DNA from 2 places in the Streptomyces sp. NPDC093600 genome. Region 1 is predicted to be linked to the other one. Evidence: riboswitches for the same ligand, from Rfam matches in the RefSeq annotation. Region 1 holds a riboswitch; the other holds the start of a gene.

What was found. A riboswitch is a leader RNA that binds a small molecule or an ion and turns the genes downstream of it on or off. The one in region 1 is predicted to bind glycine.
Region 2: linked by a shared signal. The riboswitch ahead of gcvT (glycine cleavage system aminomethyltransferase GcvT) and the one ahead of gcvP (aminomethyl-transferring glycine dehydrogenase) in region 1 are both predicted to bind glycine.

The regions. Positions count from the first base shown of each region.
Region 1 is NZ_JBIWIU010000017.1:101,026-110,814, reverse strand. It holds gene ACIRB4_RS29890 (sugar phosphate nucleotidyltransferase) at 1-204, shown strand, start outside; gene ACIRB4_RS29885 (DUF881 domain-containing protein) at 304-1,233, shown strand; gene ACIRB4_RS29880 (small basic family protein) at 1,230-1,562, shown strand; gene ACIRB4_RS29875 (DUF881 domain-containing protein) at 1,559-2,443, shown strand; gene ACIRB4_RS29870 (FHA domain-containing protein) at 2,525-3,466, shown strand; gene ACIRB4_RS29865 (MerR family transcriptional regulator) at 3,496-4,239, shown strand; gene ACIRB4_RS29860 (bifunctional nuclease family protein) at 4,293-4,766, shown strand; gene ACIRB4_RS29855 (MerR family transcriptional regulator) at 4,997-5,632, shown strand; gene ACIRB4_RS29850 (DNA polymerase IV) at 5,751-7,115, shown strand; gene ACIRB4_RS29845 (PRC-barrel domain-containing protein) at 7,241-7,603, opposite strand; glycine riboswitch at 7,717-7,815, shown strand; gene gcvP (aminomethyl-transferring glycine dehydrogenase) at 7,994-9,789, shown strand, end outside.
Region 2 is NZ_JBIWIU010000012.1:194,964-204,752, forward strand. It holds gene ACIRB4_RS26560 (ABC transporter substrate-binding protein) at 1-469, opposite strand, end outside; gene ACIRB4_RS26565 (ABC transporter permease) at 576-1,577, opposite strand; gene ACIRB4_RS26570 (enhanced serine sensitivity protein SseB C-terminal domain-containing protein) at 1,890-2,678, opposite strand; gene ACIRB4_RS26575 (enhanced serine sensitivity protein SseB) at 2,745-3,485, opposite strand; gene ACIRB4_RS26580 (AAA family ATPase) at 3,615-4,280, opposite strand; glycine riboswitch at 4,420-4,531, shown strand; gene gcvT (glycine cleavage system aminomethyltransferase GcvT) at 4,682-5,806, shown strand; gene gcvH (glycine cleavage system protein GcvH) at 5,907-6,287, shown strand; gene glyA (serine hydroxymethyltransferase) at 6,308-7,576, shown strand; gene ACIRB4_RS26600 (L-serine ammonia-lyase) at 7,736-9,106, shown strand; gene ACIRB4_RS26605 (DUF4332 domain-containing protein) at 9,150-9,789, opposite strand, start outside.

The DNA of each region.
Region 1 (9,789 bases):
CGGCGCGTGGTCGAGGCGGCCGGGGACCGGTCCGTGGACACCACCGACGGTGTACGTGTCGTGGAGGCGGACGGGCGCTGGGTGATGGTCCTGCCCGACCCGGCCGAGGCCGTCACCCATCTGTGGGCGGAGGGCCCCGACGACACCTCGGCGCAGGCCCTGCTCGACGAATGGGCGGGTGTGGTCGAGAGCGCAGGTCACTGACCGACCGCACGGGTGAGCCGGGAGGTGTCGTGAGACGCCTCCCGGCTCATCGGTGGGGCCATTCGGCGGTAGGCCGTACGACGTGCGACGATGTGCGGCATGTCGCAGCAGCACCCCGTTCGGAGCACCGGATCACCCGCCCCGCGTCCGGACGCGTCCATGTCGCTGCTGAACAACGTGACGGACCACGCGCTCGACGACGGCTACGCGGAGGCGTCAGCCCGGCGGGAGGCGGAGGGCGGCGGTCTCCCCCGTACCCTACGGGCCAAGCTCGGCCTGGCGGCCGGACTGGTCCTGGCGGCGGCCGTGGTGACCGTCGGCGCCGCCGAGGCGCGGATCTCGGCGCCCGTCGTCGCCAAGGAGCGGCAGGAGCTGATCGGCAGGATCGACGCGGAGACCGCGGCGGCCGACAAGCTGGAGCGGGACGTCGAGAAGATCCGTGCCGAGGTGGGGGAGCGGCAGCGCAAGGCGTTGGAGCAGCACGGTGGAGACCAGGCCGAGCTCGTGGCGCTGCTGTCCGGTGCCACGCCGGTGCGAGGCCCTGGCGTGCGGCTCGTCGTCGACGACGCCAAGGGCACCGACCAGGGCGGCGGAGGCCCCCGGGAGAGCAGCGGGTTCGCCGACACCGGGCGCGTACGTGACCGGGACATGCAGCGGATCGTCAACGGTCTGTGGGAGTCCGGCGCGGAGGCCGTCGCGATCAACGGGCAGCGGCTGACGTCCCTGTCCGCGATCCGGGCGGCCGGCGACGCCATACTGGTCGACAACAAGCCGCTGGTGCCGCCGTACACCGTGCTGGCGGTGGGGGACGGGCAGCGGCTGAGCACCGCGTTCCAGGACAGCGCCGATGGGCAGTACCTGCACGCGCTGAAGGAGAACTTCGGGATCCGGACGAGCATCTCGGTCCAGGCCGAGGTGCGTCTGCCGGCCGCGCCGAGCCTGATCGTACGTACAGCAGTGCCGAGGGGAGCCGGGGCGGCCGACGCCACCGGGCGGGCCACGGCCGACACAGGGAAGGGCACATCTTGATCGCCGTACTGGGCCTGATCGTGGGAGTCGTGGTCGGACTGTTGGTCCGGCCCGAGGTTCCGGCGGTGGTCGAGCCCTATCTTCCGATCGCCGTGGTCGCCGCCCTCGACGCGGTCTTCGGCGGCCTGCGGGCCATGCTCGACGGGATCTTCGTCGACAAGGTCTTCGTGGTCTCCTTCCTCTCCAACGTGGTCGTGGCCGCGCTGATCGTCTTCCTGGGCGACAAGCTGGGCGTCGGCGCCCAGCTGTCGACCGGCGTGGTCGTCGTCCTCGGTATCCGGATCTTCTCCAACGCGGCCGCCATCCGGCGCCATGTGTTCCGGGCGTGAGGCCGATGAGCAACGACGAGACTCCCCAGAACGAAACCCCTCAGAACGAAACCCCTGAGAACCCCTCGAACGGGACGCCGCCCCCGACTTCGAGGAACGCCGCTCCTCCGGAGCCGGCTCCCCACGACGAAGCTCCGCAGGAGGCGGCTGCCGGGAACGGCATGACGGGACGGCAGCGGCTGAAGGCCGGCCTGTGGCCGCCGCGCGTGAGCCGGGCTCAGCTCATCGTCGCCGTCCTGCTGTTCGTCCTGGGCCTCGGCCTCGCCATCCAGGTGCGCTCGACCAGTGACAACAGCGCGCTGCGCGGCGCCCGCCAGGAGGACCTGGTGCGGATCCTGGACGAGCTCGACGACCGTACGCAGCGACTCGAGGACGAGAAGGCGCGGCTGGAGAGCCAGCGCTCGGAGCTGGAGTCCAGTTCGGACCAGGCCGAGGAGGCGCGGAAGCAGACGCAGGAGAAGGAGCGGCAGCTCGGCATCCTGGCCGGCACGGTCGCGGCCGAGGGGCCGGGGATCACACTGACCATCGCGGACGGTTCGGGCGCGGTCGAGTCGGACATGCTGCTCGACGCCATCCAGGAGCTGCGCGCCGCCGGTGCCGAGGCGATCCAGGTCAACGACGTACGGGTGGTGGCGGACAGCTATTTCTCGGGCGGTGACGGTTCGATAGAGATCGATGGAACGAAGGTGGCCGCTCCGTACGTCTTCAAGGTCATCGGCAAGCCCGAGGATCTCGAGCCCGCGCTCAACATCCCCGGTGGAGTCGTCCAGACCCTGGAGAAGGAGCAGGCCACAGCCACTGTGGCCCGGTCCGAGAAGATCGTCGTGGATGCCTTGCGACCTGCGAAGCGGCCTGACTACGCTCAGTCGTCCTCGCAGTGAGGCGGGGTGCATGACGGTCACGCGACAAGGGCAAGAGGTTGCGGGGGGTCGCCGCACCACAAGCGTGGTGCGTGGTGGAAACTGTCCGGAGGATACGGACGTTGTGAGAATGTCCGGGTCGGCAGGTGTGTTCATTCAGGGTTCGTCCTGCCCCACGGGCGGGTCTGTTTCGGTCAAGGGGAATCGCCCGTGAAGTTGTTTGCGAAGTTGTTCGGCAAGAGCGCACGCGAGGACGGCGGCAACGCCAAGCACCGCGCGCCGCGCCATGCCCAGAGTGAGGAACAGGGTGGCGAGCGCCCCCTCTTCCGTGATGAGGTCGATGGCCAGGGCGGTGACATTCCGGGCGGACAGGGCGCGTCGTCTGTTGACCCTGCCGGTGCCGGCCGCATAGGTTTCGGAGAACCATCGACCTCGAGTGCGGGTGGAGGGTTCACCCCCGACCCGTATGCGACCCAGACCTCCGCGGGCCAGCCGCGGCAGGAGGATGCGTCCATGCCGGTGTGTACGAGGTGCGGTCACCGCAACACCGCGGACAGCCGTTTCTGCTCCCACTGCGGTGCGCCACTGCGTGCCGGTGTGCCCGTGGAGCGCGCGTCCGAGACGACGTCCACGATCTCGATCTCGGGTCTTGAGGCGTACGACTCCGAGGTCACCGGCCAGACCGCCGTTCCGTCGCTGTCGCCCGAGGCGCTGGCGGCCGTCGAGGCGCTGCCGACCGGTTCGGCGCTCCTCGTCGTGCGTCGTGGCCCGAACTCCGGCAGCCGCTTCCTGCTGGACGGCGAACTGACCACGGCCGGCCGTCACCCGCAGAGCGACATCTTCCTGGACGACGTGACGGTGTCGCGGCGGCATGTGGAGTTCCGGCGGGCGCAGGACGGCAGTTTCACGGTCGCCGATGTCGGCAGCCTGAACGGTACGTACGTCAACCGTGAGCCGATCGACTCGGCCGTTCTGTCCAACGGCGACGAGGTGCAGATCGGCAAGTACCGGCTGGTGTTCTACTCGAGCCAGCGGGGCGCGTAACGCCTCGGAGAAGCCTTCAGGGAAGGTCCATGCTGCGAACACCGACGGGCGGTGCCGGACACGGTGCCGCCGCCGCGGGCGACCGGCTGGTCAGCATCGGCGCGGTGCTGAATCAGCTGCGCGACGAGTTTCCCGAAGTGACCATCTCCAAGATCCGGTTCCTGGAGGCCGAGGGGCTCGTCGAGCCCCGGCGGACGGCCTCCGGGTACCGGAAGTTCAGCCCGCAGGACGTGGAGCGGCTCGCTCAGATCCTGCGGATGCAGCGTGACCACTATCTTCCGCTGAAAGTCATCCGCGAGCATCTCGACGCCCTCGCCCGGGGTGAACAGGTCACGCTGCCCGCCCCGAGCCCCCAGCGGGACCTGCTGGACGGTGCCTGGGAGGTGGAGGGCGACCGTCCGACCGCCACCCGGGTGGGCCGGGCCGAGCTGCTCGCCGCCGCCGAGGTGAGCGAGGAGGAGCTCGCGGAGTGGGAGTCGTACGGGCTCATCGCTCCGGCAGCCGAGGGCGGGTACGACGCCGAGGCGGTCACCGTCGCGAGACTTGTCGCGGACTTGGGGAGATTCGGTCTGGAACCGCGCCATCTTCGGGCGGTGAAAGCGGCCGCGGACCGGGAGGCCGGGCTGGTCGAACAGATGGTCGCGCCGTTGCGCCGGCACCGTAATCCGCAGACCAGAGCGCATGCGGAGGCCACCGCCAAGGAGCTCGCCGGGCTCTCCGTGAGGCTGCACGCGGCACTGGTGCAGACGGCGCTGGGCATCCGGTTGCAGTGATCTTGGGGGGTCCCGACTACCCAAACCGGTCGAGCACGTCCTAGGGTTGCTGTGTGAACGAGCTCGACGTTGTGGGTGTCCGGGTCGAAATGCCCTCCAACCAACCGATCGTGCTCCTGCGTGAAGTGGGAGGCGATCGGTACCTCCCCATCTGGATCGGACCGGGTGAGGCGACCGCGATCGCCTTCGCTCAGCAGGGCATGGCTCCTGCCAGGCCGCTGACGCACGACCTCTTCAAGGACGTCCTTGAGGCGGTGGGCCAGGAGCTCACCGAGGTCCGCATCACCGACCTCCGTGAAGGGGTCTTCTACGCGGAGCTGGTCTTCGCCAGCGGCGTCGAGGTGAGCGCCAGGCCGTCCGACGCGATAGCGCTGGCCCTGCGCACCGGGACGCCGATCTTCGGCAGTGACGGTGTCCTGGACGACGCCGGTATCGCGATTCCGGACGAGCAGGAGGACGAGGTGGAGAAGTTCCGCGAATTCCTCGACCAGATCTCCCCGGAGGACTTCGGTTCCAGCAGCCAGTGAGGCGTTCCGGCGAGGCTCTGTCCCGGCGGACGAAGCGGCGAAGTGCCGTCCCGCGCGGGCGCTGATCCGAGGGCGCGTCAGCGCATTCGAGTAGCCTTTCCCCGAAGAGAGATACGGGAAACCACTCTCAGGGTGATTATCACTCGGCGTGCCGAGTGTGGCGATCGTTGACGCACCCCGAGTGACTGCCTACCTTCGTGTGGGCAGGTCAAGGACGGAGGGTCGGCGTGATGAGCAGCGGCGACGGTACGGCAGGGGGCTCCCTCGGGCGTGCGCCCGGTGAGAACGGTCCGTATCCGCTTCACGGCGGTGTGAGCGACTTCGGTACGGACGCGAGTGCGGACGCGGCCACGGGTGCGGACGCGGATACGGAGACCGTGGGATACCGCGGGCCCACCGCGTGCGCGGCGGCGGGGATCACCTACCGCCAGTTGGACTACTGGGCGCGTACCGGCCTTGTCGAGCCGAGCGTTCGGCCCGCCTACGGCTCGGGGACGCAGCGGCTGTACAGCTTCCGTGACGTCGTCGTCCTCAAGATCGTCAAACGTTTCCTGGACACCGGGGTCGCGCTTCAGAACATCCGGGCGGCCGTGCAGCATCTGCGGGCCCACGGCTTTCGCGATCTGGAGCGGATGACGCTGATGAGCGACGGCGCGACCGTGTACGAGTGCTCCTCGCCCGACGAGGTCGTGGATCTGCTCCAAGGGGGGCAGGGCGTCTTCGGGATCGCGGTGGGAGTGGTCTGGCGAGACGTGGAGGCCGCGCTCTCGCAACTGCACGGTGAGCGTGTGGACACCGGCGAGACGCTGATCGGGCACAACCCCGGCGACGAGCTGGCGCGACGCCGGCGGGACCGGGCCGTCTGAGACCTGGACGCCCTGGATGGTGCTCGGGCCGGAGAGCCGGCCCCTGGGGACCGCCTGCCGGGCGCGTCCGCACGGGAGTGCGAGCCGATTGTCAGTGGCGTAGGGCAGCATCGGAGATGTGAGAGCCGCGCCGACGATTCTGCATCTGGACATGGATGCCTTCTTCGCCGCCGCCGAGCAGGCGGCGAAACCGAGCCTGCGCGGAAAACCGGTGGTCGTCGGCGGTCTCGGGCCGCGCGGAGTCGTTGCCACCGCCTCGTACGAGGCACGGCGCTTCGGCGTCCATTCGGCGATGCCCATGGCGCAGGCGCGCAGGCGGGCGCCGAACGCCGCCTATCTCGTGCCCCGGTTCGCGTTCTACCGGTCCATCAGCGAGCAGGTCATGGAGTTGCTCGGACGGCTGTCGCCCCTCGTGGAGCCGCTCAGCCTCGACGAGGCGTTCGTGGACCTGGAGGCGGGGGGCGTCGCCGACGACAGCGCGAGCGCCCGCAGGGCGGGGGAGCTGCTGCGCCGGGACATCCTCGCGACGACGGGACTGACGGGGTCGGTGGGGCTCGCGGGATCCAAGATGCTGGCGAAGATCGCGTCGGAGGAGGCGAAACCCGACGGGCTGGTGCTCATAGAGCCGGGTACGGAGCGGGAGCTGCTCGGACCGAGGTCGGTGCGGATTCTGCCGGGCGTCGGGCCGGCCACGGGGGAGCATCTGCGCAGGGCGGGGATGACGACGGTGTCGGACCTCGCGGAAGCGGGTGAGGACGAGCTTGTACGGCTGCTGGGGCGGGCGCATGGGGCCTCCCTGTACCGGATGGCCCAGGGGTACGACGACCGCCCCGTGGTGGCCGAGAGGGACGCGAAGTCCGTGTCGGTGGAGGACACCTTCGACGTGGACCTGCACGACCGGGTGCGGATCCGGATGGAGGTGGAGCGGCTCGCGGAGCGGTGCGTGGGCAGGCTGCGGGGCTCGGGGCACTCGGGACGGACGATCGTGCTCAAGGTGCGGCGGTACGACTTCTCGACCTTGACGCGGTCGGAGACGTTGCGCGGGCCCACGGACGATCCGGTGGTGGTGCGGGAGGCGGCGGGCCGGCTGCTCGAGGGGGTGGACACGACGGGCGGGGTGCGGCTGCTGGGCGTGGGGGTCAGCGGGCTGGCGGACTACACGCAGGAGGACCTGTTCGCGCAGGCGGAGGCGGCGGAGCCGCCGTCGGAGGACGAGCCGGGGGAGGCGTCCGTGGCGCCGGAGGCGGTCGAGCCGGAGGCGCCGGCCGAGCGGCGCTGGGCGCCCGGGCACGACGTACGGCACGCGGTGTACGGCGCCGGGTGGGTGCAGGGAAGCGGGGTCGGGCGGGTCACCGTGCGCTTCGAGGAGCCGGGGTCGGGGCCGGGCCGGGTGCGGACCTTCCCCGTCGACGACCCGGACCTGGAGCCGGCGGACCCGCTGCCGCTGGTGGGGGGCGGGGCGGGGACGGCGGCGGTCGCCTAGGAGCCGGCCTGCCGCACACGGGTGTGCCGACAGGGAGGGTTGCTCCCGCGGGCAAGCGGTCGCCCCGGAAGGCCGCGACGCGCGGCCCCCGGGGCGAACGGGGCTGGAGATGCCGGAGGGGCCGGTCAGGCCTCCTCCTGGCCCGCCAGGTGGCCGAAGTCGTGGTCCGGCACCGGCGGCAGGGCGATGTTGTAGTGGCGGTAGAGCTGGAGCTCCTGCTCCGGGGAGAGATGGCGGCCCACGCCGAAGTCGGGGGCGTCCTTGATCAGAGCCCGCTCGTACGGGACGTGGAGGCCGTCCTCGACCAGTTCGCTGGGCTCCAGAGGGACGAAGGCGTCCCGGCTGAACAGGCCCGTGCGGACCGCGGCCCACTCCGGCACGCCCGTCGCGTCGTCGAGGTACACCTCGTCCACGGTGCCGATCTTGTTGCCGTCGCGGTCGAACGCCTTGCGGCCGATCAGGCTGCGCGGATCGATGTCGGTCTGCACGGTCCCTCCAACTGTCGCGACTGGTCTTCAAAGACTACGAAAGTGCACATCTGGGATGTCGGCCACTTGAGCGATGGGAGCGGGAACCGCGCTGGTAGGCTGGCTGTGGCTGTCGACCCCGTGCGGGAGAGTCCTCCGGAGAGAAATTCCGGAGGCGCCGAAGGAGCAAATCCTCCCCGGAATCTCTCAGGCCCCTGTACCGCACGGACGAGGTCACTCTGGAAAGCAGGGCGGGCGTCCGACGGCATCCGCTCTCACCGACGGTGAAAGCCGGCGTGCCCTTCGGCGTGCCGGTGAAACTCTCAGGTTGAGATGACAGAGGGGGAGGCCGTCCGGGCACCCGCGCCGTGGTGCCCCTCGCAGGTCGTGACGACCAGGAGGCCTCCGTACATGACCGCCCACCGCATTCCGCTCTCCGAGCTCGAGCAGGGCATCCCGTTCGAACAGCGGCACATCGGGCCCGACGCCGAAGCCCGGGCCAAGATGCTCGCGCAGGTCGGCTACGGCTCCCTCGACGAGCTCACGGCCGCCGCCGTGCCGGACGTGATCAAGAGCGCCGAGGCGCTCGGCCTTCCCGCCGCCCGCACCGAGGCCGAGGTCCTCGCCGAGCTGCGCGGGCTCGCCGACCGCAACCAGGTCCTCGCCCCGATGATCGGCCTGGGCTACTACGGCACCTTCACCCCGCCGGTGATTCTCCGGAACGTCATGGAGAACCCCGCCTGGTACACCGCGTACACGCCCTACCAGCCGGAGATCTCGCAGGGCCGTCTGGAGGCGTTGCTCAACTTCCAGACCATGGTCGCCGACCTCACCGGTCTGCCCACCTCCGGCGCCTCGCTGCTCGACGAGGGCACCGCGGCCGCCGAGGCCATGGCCCTGTCCCGGCGCGTCGGCAAGGTCAAGAACGGCGTCTTCCTCGTGGACGCCGACGCCCTGCCCCAGACCATCGCCGTCATCGAGACCCGGGCCGAGCCGACCGGCGTCGAGGTCGTCGTCGCCGATCTGAGCGAGGGAATCCCCGCCGACATCGCCGAGCGCGGTGTCTTCGGTGTGCTGATCCAGTACCCGGGGGCCTCCGGCGCCGTCCGGGACATCAAGCCGGTCATCGACGCCGCCCACGAGCTCGGCGCGATCGTCACCGTCGCCGCCGACCTGCTGGCGCTCACGCTGCTCACCTCGCCCGGCGAGCTGGGCGCGGACATCGCCGTCGGCACGACCCAGCGCTTCGGCGTCCCGATGGGCTTCGGCGGGCCCCACGCCGGCTACATGGCCGTCCAGGACAAGCACGCCCGCTCCCTTCCCGGCCGCCTCGTCGGCGTCTCCGTCGACGCCGACGGCAACCGCGCCTACCGCCTGGCCCTGCAGACCCGCGAGCAGCACATCCGCCGCGAGAAGGCCACCAGCAACATCTGCACCGCGCAGGTGCTGCTCGCCGTGATGGCCGGCATGTACGCCGTCTACCACGGTCCCGACGGTCTGAAGCAGATCGCCCAGCGCGTCCACCGGTACGCCACGGTCCTCGCCGAGGGCCTCAGGGCCGGTGGCGTCGAGATCGTGCACGGCTCGTACTTCGACACCCTCACCGTCCGCGTGCCCGGCAAGGCCGCCGAGGCCGTCGCCGCCGCCCGTGAGGCCGGCGTCAACCTGTACCTCGTCGACGCCGACCACGTGTCGATCTCCTGCGACGAGACCACCGGCCGCGCCCAGCTCGCCGCCGTGTGGGGCGCCTTCGGTGTCGACGCCGACATCGAGGCCCTGGACGCCGCCGCCGAGGAGACGCTGCCCGACGGGCTCCTGCGCACCGACGCGTACCTGACCCACCCGGTCTTCCACGCGCACCGCTCCGAGACGTCGATGCTGCGCTACCTGCGCAGGCTCGCCGACCGCGACTACGCCCTCGACCGCGGCATGATCCCGCTCGGCTCCTGCACCATGAAGCTGAACGCGACCACCGAGATGGAGCCGGTGACCTGGCCCGAGTTCGGCCAGATCCACCCCTTCGCCCCCGTCGAGCAGGCGCAGGGCTACCTCACGCTCATCACCGAGCTGGAGGAGCGCCTCGCCGAGGTCACCGGCTACGACAAGGTGTCGATCCAGCCCAACGCCGGATCGCAGGGCGAGCTGGCCGGTCTGCTGGCCGTCCGCGCCTACCACCGCGCCAACGGCGACCTGCAGCGCACGGTCTG
Region 2 (9,789 bases), on a different contig from region 1:
GGGCCCAGATGCGCTCGATGCCGTACTTGATGTCCTTGGAGGTGATCGGCTTGCCGTCCTCCCAGTTCACCCCGTCCTTCAGCGTGAAGGTGTAGGTGAGACCGTCGGGCGAAACCTTGCCGGTGTCGGTGGCGAGGTCGGAGACAAGCTCGGTGGAGGCCGCGCCGGGGGCCGCCTTGAAGGTGACGAGCTGGCGGGTGTAGTAGCGGGCGAAGTCCCACACGAAGCCGTAGTAACCGCGCTGCGGGTCCCAGGAGTCGGCCTCCTGCGAGCCGATGAACTTCAGCTCACCGCCCTTCTTGTCGGAAGGGTTGGCGATCTTGTTCACCGCGGCGTTGAAGCCGGCCGCGCCGGACTTGCTGTCGCCTCCGCCGTTTCCGCCGCCACACGCCGTGGTGACGACCATGGTGGCCGCGGCGAGCAGTGCGCCCGCGGCGATTCTGCGCCGTGAAGAGCTGTTCAGGTTCATGGTCTCGCAACCTCCGGAATAGTGGCGGCCGTCGGGGCGGGTCCGCCGGTGTTGATTGCCTCCTGTCACCAGCGGCAGGGGCGGGTCTGTGCGGGCTGGCAGCCGCTCAGCGAGCGGCCTTCGGGTCGAGCGCGTCACGCACGCCGTCACCGAAGAGGTTGAACGCCAGAACGGTGATGAAGATCGCCAGGCCGGGGATCACCATGAACAGGGGGTCCGATTCATAGGTGGTGATGGCCGTCGACAGCATCTGGCCCCAGGAAGCGGTGGGAGGCTTCACACCCGCTCCCAGGAAGCTGAGCGCCGCCTCGGTGAGGATGTTGGTGGGGATCATGAGGGTCGCGTAGACCATGATCGGCGCGACCAGGTTGGGCAGCAGCTCCCGGCGCAGGATGTAGAGGCGGCCGGCGCCCAGGCTGCGGGCGGCCTCGACGTACTCGCGCTCGCGCAGCGAGAGGGTCTGGCCGCGGACGATCCGGCCCACGTAGGGCCAGCCGAAGAAGCCGATGACGACCACCAGGGCGCCGATGCGTACGCCGGACCCGGAGACTCCGAGGATCTCGTTGGGCAGTACGGAGACCAGGGCGATGGTGAAGAGCAGCTGCGGGAAGGCGAGCATGACGTCCATGACCCGGCTGAGCGCCGCGTCGACCCAGCCGCCGAAGAAGCCGGCGACGATGCCGAGGATGGTGCCGAGGACGACCGCGAAGAGCGCCGCGAGGACGGCGACGAGGAGCGAGATCCGGGCGCCGTAGACGACCCGGCTGAAGACGTCGCGGCCGTTGACCGGCTCGACTCCGAGGAGGAAGTCGGAGCTGATGCCGCCCCAGGGGCCGATCGGGGTGCCGAAGAGCGGGTCGATCTGGTCCTCGTGGAACTCGTCCGGCGGGTGGCCGAGGAGGCCCACGATCACCGGCGCGAAGATCGCGACCAGGACCAGGAAGATCACGACGGCGCCGCCCGCGAGGGCCAGTCGGTCGCGCTTGAGGCGCGTCCAGGCGATCTGCCAGGGCGAACGGCCCTGGATCACGTCGGCGGGGCCTTCGGGCACGGCGTCGACGGCCGCGGTCGACTCGGCCGCACTCGTCTCGTGCAGTGGTGCCGTCATCGTGGTGAGGACCCCTCTCGGCCGCCGGTAGCCGGCCCTTGCCCGCCGCGGGTAGCGGCTTGGTGGAACAACTGCGGGGCACCGGCCATGACGGCCGAACGCCCGGTGTTCCGGGGAGTCTTCAATGTGTTCGCGATCACCCGCCAGACCCAGCGGGGAATGTTTGCTCAAACGTGATGCGGTGCGTTGCCTTCCGTTATCCGGACGTCGTGATCGCGTGAGCGGACCATCTCACCCTCTAATCCAGCAGAACGGACATGTCCCTCAACAGCGCCCGCGGGGGCCGGAATTGGGGAGACGGAAGGGTGCGAATCAGTACGTACGGGGCGCGGCCGGCGGGTATCCGAGGCCCGGGGTCTGCGGGGCGGGGGCGGCGTGGGCGTCCCGGTCGTAGAAGGGGCGGGCGTTGGCGCGCAGCCACATCGCCACCGGGTCGTACTCGTCGGACATCGCGACCGTCGAGACGGGCAGCCCGTCGGGGACGGCGGAGATCGACCGGCCCATCATCGCCCGCACGGCGTCGACCGAGGCCGGGGAGGTGTCGTAGAGGTCGAGTCCGATGGCGAGGTACGCGGAGCCGAGCGCGGGCTGCACCCAGGCGCGGCGCAGCGCCCTCACGGAGGGGGTGCGGTGGGCGTTCTGGGTCAGCAGGGCGTAGAACTGGGGGATTTCCAGGGCGGGTTCGGTCAGCCGCAGCGGCCCGGCGGGCATCCGGTCGAGGCCCGTGGCGATCCGGCGCAGGTCGGCCCAGGGGATGCCGACGCCGCCGCCGGAGTCGTGCGGGTTGAGCCAGATGCCCCAGCGGTCGGGGTAGAGGGCGCGGGCGATGTCGCGGCCGGTGACCACCTCGTGGGCGCGGTTCCAGCCGGAGGCGGCCAGTTCCTGGGCGGAGGTGACGCAGGGGGCGTAGCCCAGGCCGTCGATCTCGATGTTGCCGTACTGGGCGTCGGGCGAGCCGGCCTGGCCGTGCCAGAGCAGCATCCAGACGTCGCCGTCCGCGAGGGCGTGCAGCAGTCGCTCGTACGCTTCGTAGCGTCCGGGTGCCACCTGGCGCAGCATGTGCTCGACCTGTCCGGCCGCAGCGGTGCCTGACGCGCTCACCCTGTGTCCCGCCCCTCTTCCGTCCACCGGTCCAGCTTAATGACGCTCACTGCCGTGCTGCCCCGCTCAGCCGTCGGTCCGCTGGTAGAAGGGGCGCACCCGGTCCAGCATCCAGTCGGCCACGGGGTCCTGCGCAACGTCCAGGAGGATGAGATTGACCGGCCAGGCCACCTCGACCCGGCCGAGCGCGCGGCCGAGGGCGTCGAGCGGGGCGTTGCGGTCGACGCCGTCCCAGCCGGCGAGCTGGACGCCGACGAAGAGGGCGGGTTCGGTGCCCTCGACGCTGGCGAGGGCGCGGCGGGCGGTGAGGACGACGCCCGTGGCCTCGAACTCGGCGGCCGCGGCGGAGAGGAAGTCGACGGGGTCGTCCTGCCAGTCGGGCTCGAAGAGCCGCACCCGGCCGCCGCTCGCGGGGCCGTCCAGCGGGGTGCGTCCGGCCCGGCAGAGTTCGGCGACGGCGGGCGGGGGCAGCGGGGCGCCGACGGTGCCGCCGGGGTTCACGGCGATGCCGAGCTGCGGCGGCAGACCGCGGGCGAACTCGCGGGCGGGCGCGACGGTGAAGGACATGTGGCTGCCGACGCAGGCCAGGAACTGCTGCTCGGAGCTGAAGACGGGGACGTACGGGATGCCGTCGATCTCCATCGTGGGCAGGTCGAGGTCGGTGCTCTCGGGGCTGCCGCCGTTGGGCAGCGGCACCCAGACGGGGCTGCGGCCGAGGACCTCGACGAGCCGGCCGCCCGCGGCGGGATTGCCGAGCGAGGCGGCCAGTACCTCTTCGAGCTCATTGCCCGGCCACGTAACGTCCACGGTCTGGTTTCCCCTTCTCACGCGTCTGGTCACGCGCCCTCGGGGCAGAACCCTAACGCCGCCCCGGCGCCGTCGTGGCCACAAGCGTACGGAGCGGGCCGGTCCGGGACGCCGCCGCTCCCCCGCCGGTCAGTGCGTGTCCCGGAAGGCGATCTTCCGGAGTGCGCCCGCGGCGTCCCGGTCGAGCAGGGTCGCCGAGGCGCAGCCGCGGGGCAGCCGGCCCGCCTCGACGGAGCGCAGCAGCCGGCCGACCGCCCGGCGGTGGCGGGCGAAGGCGTACCCGGACACCCCGCGGCCCCGCTCCCGCTGGCCCTCGCGGGCGGCGGCGGGGGTGACGTCGAGCAGGACCAGATGCAGGGAGCGGCCGCGGCGGCGGGCCTCGCGGGCGAGCCAGTTGCGCACCCAGGACTGGGTGCCGCAGTCGTGGACTATCACGCTCCGGCCGGCGCGCAGGGCGCGGCGCAGCCCGGCGTAGTGCGAGACGCGTACCAGCGGGCGGTAGACGGCGTACGGCAGGAAGCGGGGCATCCGCGCCTCCCAGCGCTCGCGGGCGTCCTGCGAGTCGATGCCGCGTCCGTCGGCGGCCTGGCGCAGCAGCGTCGACTTGCCGCTGCCGGGCAGCCCGGAGACGACCACCAGGTCGCCGGCGGCGAAGGCGAGCACGCTCGGGCCGCGCCCGTCCCGGTCGCGCAGGTCGCGGAGCAGGCGCGCGGCGGCGCGGCGGCGGGTCCTGGCCCGGGCGCGCTGGGCCGGTATGCCGGTGGCCGCGTAGGCGCCGGTTCGCTGGAACGTCATCGCTTCTCCCCCTGTCGGGTCCTGAAGACCCTTCCCCAAGAAGTGTAAAGAGACGGTAATGAGGCACAAGCGATTTGCCGATCAGGACCCGCGTGCAATGATGTGCGCGCCAAGCGCACACAACCACATACCGGCCGCTCGAATCCGCGCGGGAGAGTCCCGGACAGGCTGTAGCAGTGCTGTAGCAGTCCGGGCGCCGAAGGAGCAAGACCCTCCCTTGAATCTCTCAGGCCCCGTACCGCGCGGATGAGGCAGATCTGAAAAGCGGGCGCGTCGTCGCGCCCCACCCAAGGTGCAAGCCGAGGATGCTCTCGGTGAACCTCTCAGGTTCCATGACAGATGGGGAGGATCGTCCTCGTCCGTCATGATTTTTTTCGCCCTGGGATCCGGGAGCCACACCCATGAGCACTGCACCCCGCCTGACTGCCCTCGATGCCCTGCATCGCTCCCTGGGCGCGACCATGACCGACTTCGCGGGCTGGGACATGCCGCTGCGTTACGGCAGCGAGCGGGACGAGCACAACGCCGTCCGCACGAAGGCGGGTCTCTTCGACCTCTCCCACATGGGGGAGATCACCGTCGCCGGGCCGCAGGCCGTCGAGCTGCTCGACTTCGCGCTGGTCGGCAACATCTCCACGGTGGGCGTGGGCCGGGCCCGCTACACGATGATCTGCCAGGAGGACGGCGGCATCCTGGACGACCTGATCGTGTACCGGCTCCAGGAGCGCGAGTACATGATCGTCGCCAACGCCTCCAACGCGCAGATCGTCCTGGACGCGCTCACCGAGCGGGCGGCCGGCTTCGACGCCGACGTGCGTGACGACCGTGACGCCTACGCGCTGATCGCCGTCCAGGGCCCCGAGTCCCCCGGCATCCTGAAGTCGCTGACCGACGCCGACCTGGACGGGCTGAAGTACTACGCCGGTCTGCCCGGCACGGTCGCCGGGGTCCCCGCGCTGATCGCCCGTACCGGCTACACCGGCGAGGACGGCTTCGAGCTGTTCCTGAAGCCCGAGCACGCCGAGGGCGTCTGGAAGGCGCTGACGGAGGCCGGCGCCCCGGTCGGTCTGATCCCCTGCGGTCTGTCCTGCCGTGACACGCTCCGCCTGGAGGCGGGCATGCCGCTCTACGGGCACGAGCTGACCACCTCCCTGACGCCGTTCGACGCCGGTCTCGGCCGGGTGGTCAAGTTCGAGAAGACGACCAACGACGGCCGCTTCGTCGGCCGCGAGGCGCTGGAGAAGGCCGCCGAGCGCGCCGAGACCGCCCCGCCGCGCAAGCTCGTCGGCCTGGTCGCCGAGGGCCGCCGGGTCCCGCGCGCCGGGATGCCGGTCGTCGCGAACGGCGAGGTCGTCGGCGAGGTCACCTCCGGCGCCCCCTCCCCGACCCTCGGAAAGCCGATCGCCATGGCGTACGTGGACGCGGCGCACGCCGAGCCGGGCACGCCGGGTGTAGGTGTGGACATCCGCGGCACCCACGAGCCGTACGAGGTCGTGGCGCTGCCGTTCTACAAGCGCCGGAAGTGACGTTTCCCGGCGGGACCCGTCCCACCGCCCGTCTCACCTCTCGTCTCATCCCGCAAGACCCACGTTCATCAGCACTCCCCCGATCCAGGAGAATCAGGTCATGAGCAACCCCCAGCAGCTGCGCTACACCAAGGAGCACGAGTGGCTGTCGGACGCCGAGGACGGCGTCGCGACGGTCGGCATCACGGAGTTCGCGGCCAACGCGCTCGGTGACGTCGTCTACGCCCAGCTCCCCGAGGTCGGCGACACGGTCACCGCGGGCGAGACCTGCGGCGAGCTGGAGTCGACGAAGTCCGTCAGCGACCTGTACTCCCCCGTCACCGGCGAGGTCGTGGCGGCCAACCAGGACGTCGTGGACGACCCCTCCCTGGTGAACACCGCTCCGTTCGAGGGTGGCTGGCTGTTCAAGGTACGCGTCACGGGCGAGCCGGACGACCTGCTCTCCGCCGACGAGTACGCCGAGTTCTCCGCCGGGAACTGAGACCCCTTAGGGATCGATTCATGTCTGTGCTGAACACCCCTCTTCACGAGCTGGACCCGGACGTCGCCGCCGCTGTCGACGCCGAGCTCCACCGTCAGCAGTCCACCCTCGAGATGATCGCCTCGGAGAACTTCGCTCCGGTCGCGGTCATGGAGGCCCAGGGCTCCGTTCTCACCAACAAGTACGCCGAGGGCTACCCCGGCCGCCGCTACTACGGCGGCTGCGAGCACGTGGACGTCGCCGAGCAGATCGCGATCGACCGGGTCAAGGACCTCTTCGGCGCCGAGTACGCCAACGTCCAGCCCCACTCCGGCGCCTCCGCCAACCAGGCCGCGCTGTTCGCCCTGGCCCAGCCCGGCGACACCATCCTCGGTCTGGACCTGGCCCACGGCGGCCACCTCACCCACGGCATGCGCCTGAACTTCTCCGGCAAGCAGTTCAACGTGGTCGCCTACCACGTCGACGCCGCCGGTCTGGTCGACATGGCCGAGGTCGAGCGCCTCGCCAAGGAGCACCGCCCCAAGGTGATCATCGCGGGCTGGTCCGCCTACCCGCGCCAGCTGGACTTCGCCGCCTTCCGCCGTATCGCGGACGAGACCGGCGCCTACCTGTGGGTCGACATGGCCCACTTCGCCGGCCTGGTCGCGGCCGGGCTGCACCCCAACCCGGTCGAGTACGCGGACGTGGTGACCTCCACCACGCACAAGACGCTCGGCGGCCCGCGCGGCGGCATCATCCTGGCCAAGAAGGACTTCGCGAAGAAGCTGAACTCCTCGGTCTTCCCCGGCTTCCAGGGCGGCCCGCTGGAGCATGTGATCGCGGCCAAGGCGGTCTCCTTCAAGGTCGCGGCCTCGGAGGAGTTCAAGGAGCGCCAGCAGCGCACGGTCGAGGGTGCCCGCATCCTCGCCGAGCGCCTGGTCAAGGCCGATGTCACCGAGCACGGCGTGGCCATCCTCTCCGGCGGCACCGACGTCCACCTGGTCCTGGTCGACCTGCGCGACAGCGAGCTCGACGGGCAGCAGGCGGAGGACCGTCTCCACGAGGTCGGCATCACGGTCAACCGCAACGCCATCCCGAACGACCCGCGCCCGCCGATGGTCACCTCCGGCCTGCGGATCGGCACCCCGGCGCTCGCGACCCGCGGGTTCGGCACCGACGACTTCACCGAGGTCGCCGACATCATCGCCGAGGCCCTCAAGCCCGGCTTCGACGCCGACAAGGCCGAGGCGCTGAAGGCCCGGGTGACCGCGCTCGCGGAGAAGCACCCGCTGTACCCCGGCCTGAAGTAATTTCGTACGCTTTAGTTCCAGGTCTCGTTCGTACGAAAGCTCCGGGGCACCGCGCACAATGGAATGTGAGCGCGGTGCCCCAGCCCGTTTCCCCGCTCCGCTGCGTTCTGCACCACCCCGGCAGACAACGGCGTCTACCACCCCCACAAGGAGTTCCCCGTGGCCATCTCGGTCTTCGACCTGTTCTCGATCGGCATCGGCCCGTCCAGCTCCCACACGGTGGGTCCGATGCGTGCGGCGCGGATGTTCGCCCGCCGGCTGAAGAACGAGGGCCTGCTCGCCCACACCGCCTCGATACGGGCGGAGCTGTACGGCTCCCTCGGCGCCACCGGCCACGGCCACGGCACCCCGAAGGCCGTCCTGCTCGGCCTGGAGGGCAACTCTCCGCGCACGGTCGACGTCGAGAAGGCGGACGAGGAGTTCGAGCGGATCAAGTCGAGCGGCCGGATCAACCTGGTCGGGGCCCACGAGATCCCCTTCGACTTCGACGAGGACCTGATCCTGCACCGCCGCAAGGCGCTGCCGTACCACGCCAACGGCATGACGATCTTCGCGTACGACGCCGAGGGCGCCCTGGTCCTGGAGAAGACGTACTACTCGGTCGGCGGCGGCTTCGTCGTCGACGAGGACGCGGTCCAGGGCGAGAACCCGATCGTCCCGGACGACACGGTCCTGAAGTACCCCTTCCGTACCGGTGACGAGCTGCTGCGCCTGGCGAAGGACACGGGCCTGTCGATCTCCGCGATGATGATGGAGAACGAGAAGGCCTGGCGCACCGAGGAGGAGATCCGCGAGGGCCTCCTGGAGATCTGGCGGGTGATGCAGGCGTGCGTCGCGCGCGGCATGTCCCGCGAGGGCATCCTGCCCGGCGGTCTCAAGGTCCGCCGCCGCGCCGCGAACACGGCCCGCAAGCTGCGCTCCGAGGGCGACCCGGCGGCGCTCGCGATGGAGTGGATCACTCTCTACGCGATGGCCGTGAACGAGGAGAACGCCGCGGGCGGCCGGGTGGTCACCGCCCCGACGAACGGCGCGGCCGGCATCATCCCGGCGGTCCTGCACTACTACATGAACTTCGTGCCAGGCGCCGATGAGGACGGCGTGGTCCGCTTCCTCCTCGCGGCCGGCGCGGTCGGCATGCTCTTCAAGGAGAACGCCTCGATCTCGGGCGCCGAGGTCGGCTGCCAGGGCGAGGTCGGCTCGGCCTGCTCGATGGCGGCCGGCGCCCTCGCCGAGGTGCTCGGCGGCACCCCGGAGCAGGTGGAGAATGCCGCCGAGATCGGCATGGAGCACAACCTGGGCCTGACCTGCGACCCGGTCGGCGGCCTGGTCCAGATCCCGTGCATCGAGCGCAACGGCATGGCGGCGGTCAAGGCGGTCACGGCGGCGAAGATGGCGATGCGCGGCGACGGCAGCCACCTGGTCTCCCTCGACAAGGTCATCAAGACCATGAAGGAGACCGGCGCCGACATGTCGGTGAAGTACAAGGAGACCGCGCGGGGCGGTCTCGCGGTGAACATCATCGAGTGCTGAGGTGATAAGGCCATGACCGGCGCGTTGGCCGCCTTCCAGCCGGTCAGCGGCGGGCGGCGACTAGCCAGAACCATGGCATCCTCACACCGCGCGGACTCATCTGGTCCTGAGCAGCCTGGTCACGGATCTGTCTGATCAGTCGCTTCCAGTGTCCACGGGCCGCTTCGCGAAGAGCCGCCGGGGAGCCAGCGCCCACAGCGATGAGCAGGTGCAGCATGCGAGGGTCGCTCAGGTCCGGATGGATCCGAGCGAGCATCGCCACCTCGCGGAGCCGGTCGACCACCACGGGAGAGACCTTCAGGTAATCCGCCAGCCGGGCCTGCTGCGTGCTGCTCCCCGTCTTACGGAGGAGGTCTGAGGCGGAGATGATTCCGGCCTCCGTCAGCGGCTCCTTGTACGCGGCGAGCACCGTAAGGTCCAGGAAGTGCGCCGGCGGGGTCGTACCCACCAGGCGCCTGAACCGGTCGTCGGCCCGCAGGTCGCCGAAACAGGGATCGGTGGCCGCGGAGCTCTTGTCCTCGTCGGTGGCGACAGCGAACTCCAGGTCTTCGACCGCCTCCCGCAGCCGTAGCGCACGGTTCTGACCCAGGTCCGCCAGAAAACAATCCAGGCAGGCGTGGTCGTACGTCAGCCGCGGTGAGGGAGGAGCATGCTCGTGGGGGTGCAGCCATGCCGCGTCCGCT